DNA from 2 places in the Streptomyces sp. NBC_01506 genome. Region 1 is predicted to be linked to the other one. Evidence: riboswitches for the same ligand, from Rfam matches in the RefSeq annotation. Region 1 holds a riboswitch; the other holds the start of a gene.
What was found. Region 1 has a riboswitch for thiamine pyrophosphate ahead of thiC (phosphomethylpyrimidine synthase ThiC). Riboswitches for the same ligand answer to the same signal wherever they lie in the genome.

Region 1 (3,853 bases):
TGACCGCCCTCGGGAGCCCGGTCCGGGTGGCCTGCCCGGACCGGGCTCCCGAGGACGAATTCAGCCGCCGGCCCCTCGCGTCAGTCCGCGAGCGGGAGATAGACCCGGTTACCGCTCGCCGCGAACTCCTTCGATTTCGCCGCCATGCCCGCCTCGATCTCGTCCTGCGAACCGCCGTGATCACGCCGGATGTCGTGGGAGATTTTCATCGAACAGAATTTCGGCCCGCACATCGAGCAGAAATGCGCGGTCTTCGCCGGCTCGGCCGGCAGCGTCTCGTCGTGGAACTCCCGTGCCGTGTCCGGGTCCAGCGCCAGATTGAACTGGTCCTCCCAGCGGAATTCGAACCGGGCGTCCGACAGCGCGTCGTCCCATTCCTGCGCCCCCGGATGCCCCTTGGCCAGATCCGCCGCGTGTGCCGCGATCTTGTACGTGATGACGCCGGTCTTGACGTCGTCGCGGTTGGGCAGACCCAGATGCTCCTTGGGGGTCACGTAGCAGAGCATCGCCGTACCCCACCAGGCGATCATCGCCGCGCCGATGCCCGAGGTGATGTGGTCGTACGCCGGGGCGACGTCCGTCGTCAGCGGGCCGAGCGTGTAGAACGGCGCCTCCTCGCAGATCTCCTGCTGGAGGTCGATGTTCTCCTTGATCTTGTGCATCGGGACATGGCCCGGCCCCTCGATCATGGTCTGTACATGGTGCCGCTTGGCGATCGAGTTCAGCTCGCCCAGCGTCCGCAACTCGGCGAACTGCGCCTCGTCGTTGGCGTCGGCGATCGAGCCGGGGCGCAGACCGTCGCCGAGGGAGTACGTCACGTCGTACGCCGCGAGGATGTCGCACAGCTCCTCGAAGTTCTCGTACAGGAACGACTCCTTGTGGTGGGCCAGGCACCACGCCGCCATGATCGAGCCGCCGCGCGAGACGATGCCGGTCTTGCGGCGGGCCGTGAGCGGCACGTAGCGCAGCAGCACGCCCGCGTGGACGGTCATGTAGTCGACGCCCTGCTCGGCCTGTTCGACGACCGTGTCCTTGTAGATCTCCCAGGTCAGCTCCTCGGCCTTGCCGTCGACCTTCTCCAGCGCCTGGTAGAGCGGCACGGTGCCGATGGGGACCGGGGAGTTGCGCAGCACCCACTCACGGGTGGTGTGGATGTTGCGGCCGGTGGAGAGGTCCATGACCGTGTCGGCGCCCCACTTGGTGGCCCAGGTCATCTTGTCCACCTCCTCCTCGATGGAGGAAGTGACCGCGGAGTTGCCGATGTTGGCGTTGACCTTCACCAGGAACCGCTTGCCGATGATCATCGGTTCGATCTCGGGATGGTTGACGTTGGCCGGCAGTACGGCGCGGCCGGCGGCGATCTCGTCGCGTACGACCTCGGGCGCGACGTTCTCCCGGATGGCGACGTACTCCATCTCCGGGGTGATGTCGCCCCGCCGGGCGTACGCGAGTTGGGTGACCGGCTGTCCGTCGCGGCCCCGGCGCGGCTGGCGCGGGCGGCCGGGGAAGACCGCGTCGAGATTGCGCAGCCCACCACGGGGTGAGGTGTGTTTGAGGCCGTCGTCCTCGGGGCGGACGGGGCGGCCCGCGTACTCCTCGGTGTCGCCCCTGCCGATGATCCAGTTCTCCCGGAGCGGTGCGAGTCCGCGCCGTACGTCGGTTTCGACGGTGGGGTCGGTGTACGGCCCCGACGTGTCGTACAGCGTCACGTCGTCGCCATTGGTGAGGTGCACCTGACGGACCGGCACCCGCAGGTCGGGGCGCGATCCTTCCACATATCCCTTGTGCCAGCCGATGGTGCGTGCGGCAGACGTGCGTGCGTCCTGAACGGTCATTTGAGACCTACTCCCTACGCCGGCATTACCCGGTAACAGGTTCGGCGGTCGACGCAGCTCAGGGGTCCGGGGAAGCCCCGGAACTCCACAGTCAGCGTCCTCTCAGCCCGGTGCTCCGAGCTCCCGCGTGTGTAAAGGCACCACCACGCTAACGCGATGTCGGGCGTGCTGAACAGAGGGCCTCCGCCGTTCTTGCGATGATCGGTCGGTGACCACACCCCAGCAGACACCCGAAACGCACGGCCGCGCGCAGGGCCAGGCGCACGGCCACGCGCAGGGCCAGCCGCATGGCCACTCGCACAGCCACGGCCCGGCCGCGCCGGTCTCCAAGCATCTGCGCAAGGTCATCGCGGCGGTGCTGATTCCCTTCGCCACGGCCGTCGTTGTCGGACTCGCGGTGCTCTGGCCCGGTGGCACCCCGGCGAACGAGCGCACCGGTGTCGGCTTCGACCGGCAGACCGTACAAGGCGAGGTGGTGAAGATCGAGAAGGTCGACTGCAAGGACGTGAATGCCGGCCAGGTCCCGCCGACGGGCGACACGTCCACAGCGCAGGGGCGTGCGGCGCAGGCCGCGCAGACCGGGGACTGTGTGAAGGCGACGGTCGAGGTGAAAAGCGGCAAGGACACGGGGCGTACGTTCGTCGAGGTCGTCCAGCCGGACGCGCCGCGGCAGTTTCACGTGAAACAGGGCGTTGTGGTGGCTTACGCCCCCGACGCGCCGCACGATCTCCAGTACTCGGTCACGGACGTGGACCGCACATTCCCGATGGCGCTGCTGGCCGGGATCTTCGCGCTCGCGGTGATCGTGGTGGGGCGGCTGCGCGGGCTGATGGCACTGGTCGCGCTCGTCATCTCGTTCGCCGTACTGACCCTGTTCATCCTGCCGGCGATTCTCCAGGGCTCGAATCCGCTGATCGTCGCGGTCGTCGGCGCGAGCGCGATCATGCTGCTCGCGCTGTATCTGTGCCACGGTCTGACGGCCCGTACGTCCGTCGCCGTGCTCGGCACGCTGATCTCGCTGCTGCTGATCGGACTGCTGGGCTCACTGTTCATCGGCTGGGCGAGTCTGACGGGCAACACGGACGACAACACCGGGCTGATCCACGGGCTGTATCCGGAGATCGACATGAGCGGTCTGCTGCTGGCGGGCGTCGTCATCGGATCGCTCGGTGTGCTGGACGATGTGACGGTCACCCAGACGTCGGCGGTGTGGGAGCTGCGCCAGGCGGATCCGGACATGGGACCGCGTGCCCTCTACCGGGCGGGTATCCGCATCGGGCGCGATCACATCGCGTCGGTGGTCAACACGCTCGTACTGGCCTACGCGGGCGCCGCGTTGCCGCTGCTGCTGCTCTTCTCGATCGCCGGTTCGAGCGTGGGGACGGTGGCCACCAGCGAGCTGGTGGCCCAGGAGATCGTACGGACGCTGGTGGGGTCGATCGGTCTGGTCGCGTCGGTGCCGGTGACGACGGCGCTGGCGGCACTGGTGGTGTCGGCGGACCGGCCGGGGACGGCGGCGAGGGTGCCGTCCGGGGCACCCTCGGGATCTGCGCCGAAGGCGCCTTACGCGGGCGCGTTCGGCGGCTTGCGGACGCGCGGCGGAGGCGGGCGGCGCCGTAAGGCGTAGCCCGCCGGCTGCGGTTGGGGCTCGGCCGGGCTCAGCCCGCGTTCTCCTCGGCGAGGATGCGCCCCAGCGTCTCCTCCAGATTGGTCTCGAAGTCCCCGAGAGCCATCTCCTGGCCGAGCGGGACCAGCCGGTCCGTACGGTCGAGGAAGGCCACCAGCGGCGGGGCGCTGACCCGGAACAGGGCGTGCTCGGTGCCGACCTGGAGCCGGATGTGGACGTCGGAGAGTTCTTCGGGCTCGGTCGGCGAGATGTACACGTCGCCGTCGCCGGTGGGTTCGTTGATGCCGTCGACCAGCAGCTCGCGGCCGAAGGCCCAGGTGACCGGGGCGTCGCCGGGCAGATGGAACGTCATCCGCACCGCGTAGGGGTCCGCCGTCTCGTAACGGAGCTC
Region 2 (3,853 bases), 2.3 Mb from region 1:
CCGTATCCGCACCGGTTACTCTGGTAAGGCCCGCCGTCCTGGACGGCGGGCCTTACTGCGCTCCGCGGTCGCGGGGCCCGTCACATGAGGTCTCCTGGCACCGGCAGTGTGCCCACGTTGCTCCCGCGGTCGGCGGGAAACACCGGCCTCGTCGTACCGAGGAGAAAACAGCTCATGGCTCCGCCCAATCCCGGAGAACTGACCTTCGTCGCGCCCCGCGGCGCCAAGAAGCCGCCGAGGCACCTCGCCGACCTCACGCCGCAGGAGCGGCGCGAGGCCGTGGTGGCGCTCGGCGAGAAGCAGTTCCGTGCCAAGCAGCTTTCGCAGCACTACTTCGCGCGGTTCGCGCACGACCCCGCCGAGTGGACGGACATCCCCGCCGCCGCGCGCGAGAAGCTCGCCACGGAGCTGCTGCCCGACCTGATGTCCGTGGTCCGGCACATCTCGTGCGACGACGACACCACCCGTAAGACGCTGTGGCGGCTGCACGACGGCACGCTTGTCGAGTCCGTCCTGATGCGCTATCCGGACCGCGTCACCATGTGTATCTCCTCACAGGCAGGCTGCGGGATGAACTGCCCGTTCTGCGCCACGGGGCAGGCGGGTCTCGACCGGAACCTGTCCACGGCTGAGATCGTGCACCAGATCGTGGACGGCATGCGCGCGCTGCGCGACGGTGAGGTCCCCGGCGGCCCCGCCCGGCTGTCCAACATCGTCTTCATGGGCATGGGTGAACCGCTCGCCAACTACCGGCGCGTCGTGGGGTCGATCCGCAGGCTGACCGACCCCGAGCCGGACGGCCTCGGACTCTCGCAGCGCGGCATCACCGTCTCGACGGTGGGCCTGGTGCCCGCGATGCTGCGATTCGCCGACGAGGGCTTCAAGTGCCGCCTCGCCGTCTCGCTTCACGCGCCGGACGACGAGCTGCGCGACACCCTCGTGCCGGTCAACACCCGTTGGAAGGTGCGGGAGGTGCTGGACGCCGCCTGGGAGTACGCGGAGAAGTCGGGCCGCCGGATCTCCATCGAGTACGCCATGATCCGCGACATCAACGACCAGGCGTGGCGGGGCGATCTGCTGGGCCGGCTGCTCAAGGGGAAGCGGGTGCACGTCAATCTGATCCCGCTCAACCCCACCCCCGGGTCCAAGTGGACGGCATCCCGCCCCGAGGACGAGAAGGCGTTCGTCGAGGCGATCGCCTCCCACGGAGTGCCGGTGACGGTGCGTGACACCCGAGGTCAGGAGATCGACGGGGCGTGCGGTCAGTTGGCGGCGACGGAGCGCTGAGCGCGGCGAGGGGCCCCGACGGGGCCCATGTACGCTGGGTTCGAACGAATTACATATTCCGACAGGGGAGCGCCACAGCGCTGAGAGTGCGGCAGAGGATCGACAAGAGCCTCACGGTCGCAGACCCTCTGAACCTTGCCCAGGTCATTCTGGGTAGGAAGTTCGGTCATCACTCAAGCTGTTGCGCCCTGCCCTGCTCCGGTCCGCCGGTGCGGGGCGGGGCCGCGTCTTCTCCTGGACATCCCAGGAGGAATTCAGTGCGTACCACGAAGAAAATGGCGGCCAGTGGCCTCGCTATCGCGCTCGGCGTCTGCGCGCTGGCCGCGTGCGGCGGCGGGTCCGGCGACTCCACGTCGTCGGACGGCGCGAAGTCCAAGAGCGTGACGCTCGTCGCCCATGACTCGTTCGCCGCCTCGGACTCCGTATTGAAGGCGTTCACCGAACAGACCGGCTACACCGTCAAGGTGCTGAAGAGCGGCGAGGCGGGCGAGGCGCTCAACAAGGAGATCCTCACCAAGGGTTCGCCTCAGGGGGACGTCTTCTTCGGCGTCGACAACACCCTGCTCTCCCGCGCCCTCGACAACGGCCTGTTCACGCCGTACGAGGCGAAGGGCCTCGACCAGGTCCGCGCCGACGTTCGGCTCGACGACGCCAAGCACCGTGTCACCCCCGTCGACACCGGCGACGTCTGCGTCAACTACGACAAGAAGTACTTCGCCGACAAGAAGCTGGCGCCGCCGGAGACCTTCGCCGACCTGACGAAGCCCGCCTACAAGGACCTGCTCGTTGTCGAGAACGCCGAGCAGTCCTCACCGGGTCTCGGTTTCCTCCTCGGCACCGTCGCGGCGTACGGGGACGACGGCTGGCAGGGCTACTGGAAGCAGCTCAAGGCCAACGGCGTCCAGGTCGTGGACAGTTGGGAGCAGGCTTACAACGAGGACTTCTCCGGCTCGGCGGGCGGCAAGAAGGCCAAGGCGGAGCGCCCGCTCGTCGTCTCGTACGCGTCGAGCCCGCCGGTGGAGGTCCTGTACGCCGACCCGCAGCCCAAACAGGCGCCGACCGGCGTCGCCGCGGGCACCTGCTTCCGGCAGATCGAGTTCGCCGGCCTGCTCCAGGGCGCGAAGAACGAGGCGGGTGGCAAAGCCCTGCTGGACTTCCTGGTGAGCAAGACGTTCCAGGAGGACATGCCGCTCAACATGTTCGTGAATCCGGTCCTCGACGGTGCGAAACTGCCCACCCTCTTCACCGACCACGGTGCGGTGGTCGACAAACCGGAGACCGTGGCCCCGGAGAAGATCGCCAAGCACCGTGACGAGTGGATCCAGTCGTGGTCCTCACTCGTCGTCAAGTAGGCGCGAAGGCCGCCCGGGATGGCGGCGGGAGCACGCGTACGCAGGCGGGGCCGGTCGTCCGGGAACCGGGCCTCGGGGACCGAGGACGGGGCCGGGGCGCGGTACGCGCGGTGCGTGCCGAAGGGCGCCGTGGGGGCGCCGTACGGCTCTGCCTCATGGCCGTGCCCGTCGCGTTCTTCGCGGTCTTCTTCGCCTACCCCGTCGCCGCGATCGTCGGTCGCGGGCTGAAGGCGGACGGCGCCTGGCACTGGGGCCGGTTCGAGGACGTGCTGAGCCGGCCCGACATCGGTCAGGTGCTCTGGTTCACGACGTGGCAGGCCGCGGTCTCCACCGTCCTCACCCTGTTGATCGCACTCCCCGGTGCCTACGTCTTCGCGCGCTTCGAGTTCCCCGGCAAACAGCTCCTGCGCGCCGTCGTGACCGTGCCGTTCGTCCTGCCTACCGTCGTGGTCGGCACGGCGTTCCTCGCGCTGCTGGGGCGCGGCGGGCTGCTCGACGAACTGTGGGGCGTGCGGGCGGACACGACGGTCTGGGCGATCCTCCTCGCGCATGTCTTCTTCAACTACGCGGTGGTCGTCCGCACTGTGGGCGGCCTCTGGGCGCAACTCGACCCGCGCCAGGAGGAGGCCGCGCGGGTACTCGGCGCAGGGCGGCTCGCGGCGTGGTGGCGCGTGACGCTGCCCGCGCTGGGCCCCGCCGTCGCCGCCGCGGCGCTGATGGTCTTCCTCTTCACCTTCACCTCTTTCGGCATCGTCCAGATCCTGGGCGGTCCGGCCTACTCCACCCTGGAGGTGGAGATCTACCGGCAGACCGCGCAACTGCTCGACCTGCCCACCGCCGCCGTTCTGACGATGGTGCAGTTCGCCGCCGTCGGCGCGATTCTGGCGCTGCACGCCTGGACCGTACGCAGGCGGGAGACCGTCCTGAGACTGGTCGACCCCGCGCAGACGGTGCGCAGGCCGCACGGAGGCGGTCAGTGGGCGCTGCTCGCCGGCGTGCTCGGCACTGTCCTCCTGCTGATTCTGCTGCCCCTCGGCGTGCTGATCGAGCGCTCGCTCGACGGCCCGGCCGGGTACGGCTTCGACTACTACCGGGCGCTCCGTTCGGTGGAGGCGAGCGGCGGCACCTTCCTCGTACCGCCGCTGGAAGCGGTCTGGAACTCCCTGCGCTACGCGCTGACGGCGACGGTCATCGCTTTGGTCGTGGGCGGCCTG

Region 2: another riboswitch for thiamine pyrophosphate. It lies ahead of OG329_RS10110 (thiamine ABC transporter substrate binding subunit); the one in region 1 lies ahead of thiC (phosphomethylpyrimidine synthase ThiC).

The regions. Positions count from the first base shown of each region.
Region 1 is NZ_CP109422.1:4,755,639-4,759,491, reverse strand. It holds gene OG329_RS20800 (VOC family protein) at 1-3, shown strand, start outside; gene thiC (phosphomethylpyrimidine synthase ThiC) at 81-1,835, opposite strand; TPP riboswitch at 1,830-1,972, opposite strand; gene OG329_RS20790 (YibE/F family protein) at 2,044-3,462, shown strand; gene OG329_RS20785 (SsgA family sporulation/cell division regulator) at 3,494-3,853, opposite strand, start outside.
Region 2 is NZ_CP109422.1:2,412,657-2,416,509, reverse strand. It holds gene rlmN (23S rRNA (adenine(2503)-C(2))-methyltransferase RlmN) at 175-1,287, shown strand; TPP riboswitch at 1,341-1,465, shown strand; gene OG329_RS10110 (thiamine ABC transporter substrate binding subunit) at 1,545-2,639, shown strand; gene OG329_RS10105 (ABC transporter permease) at 2,795-3,853, shown strand, end outside.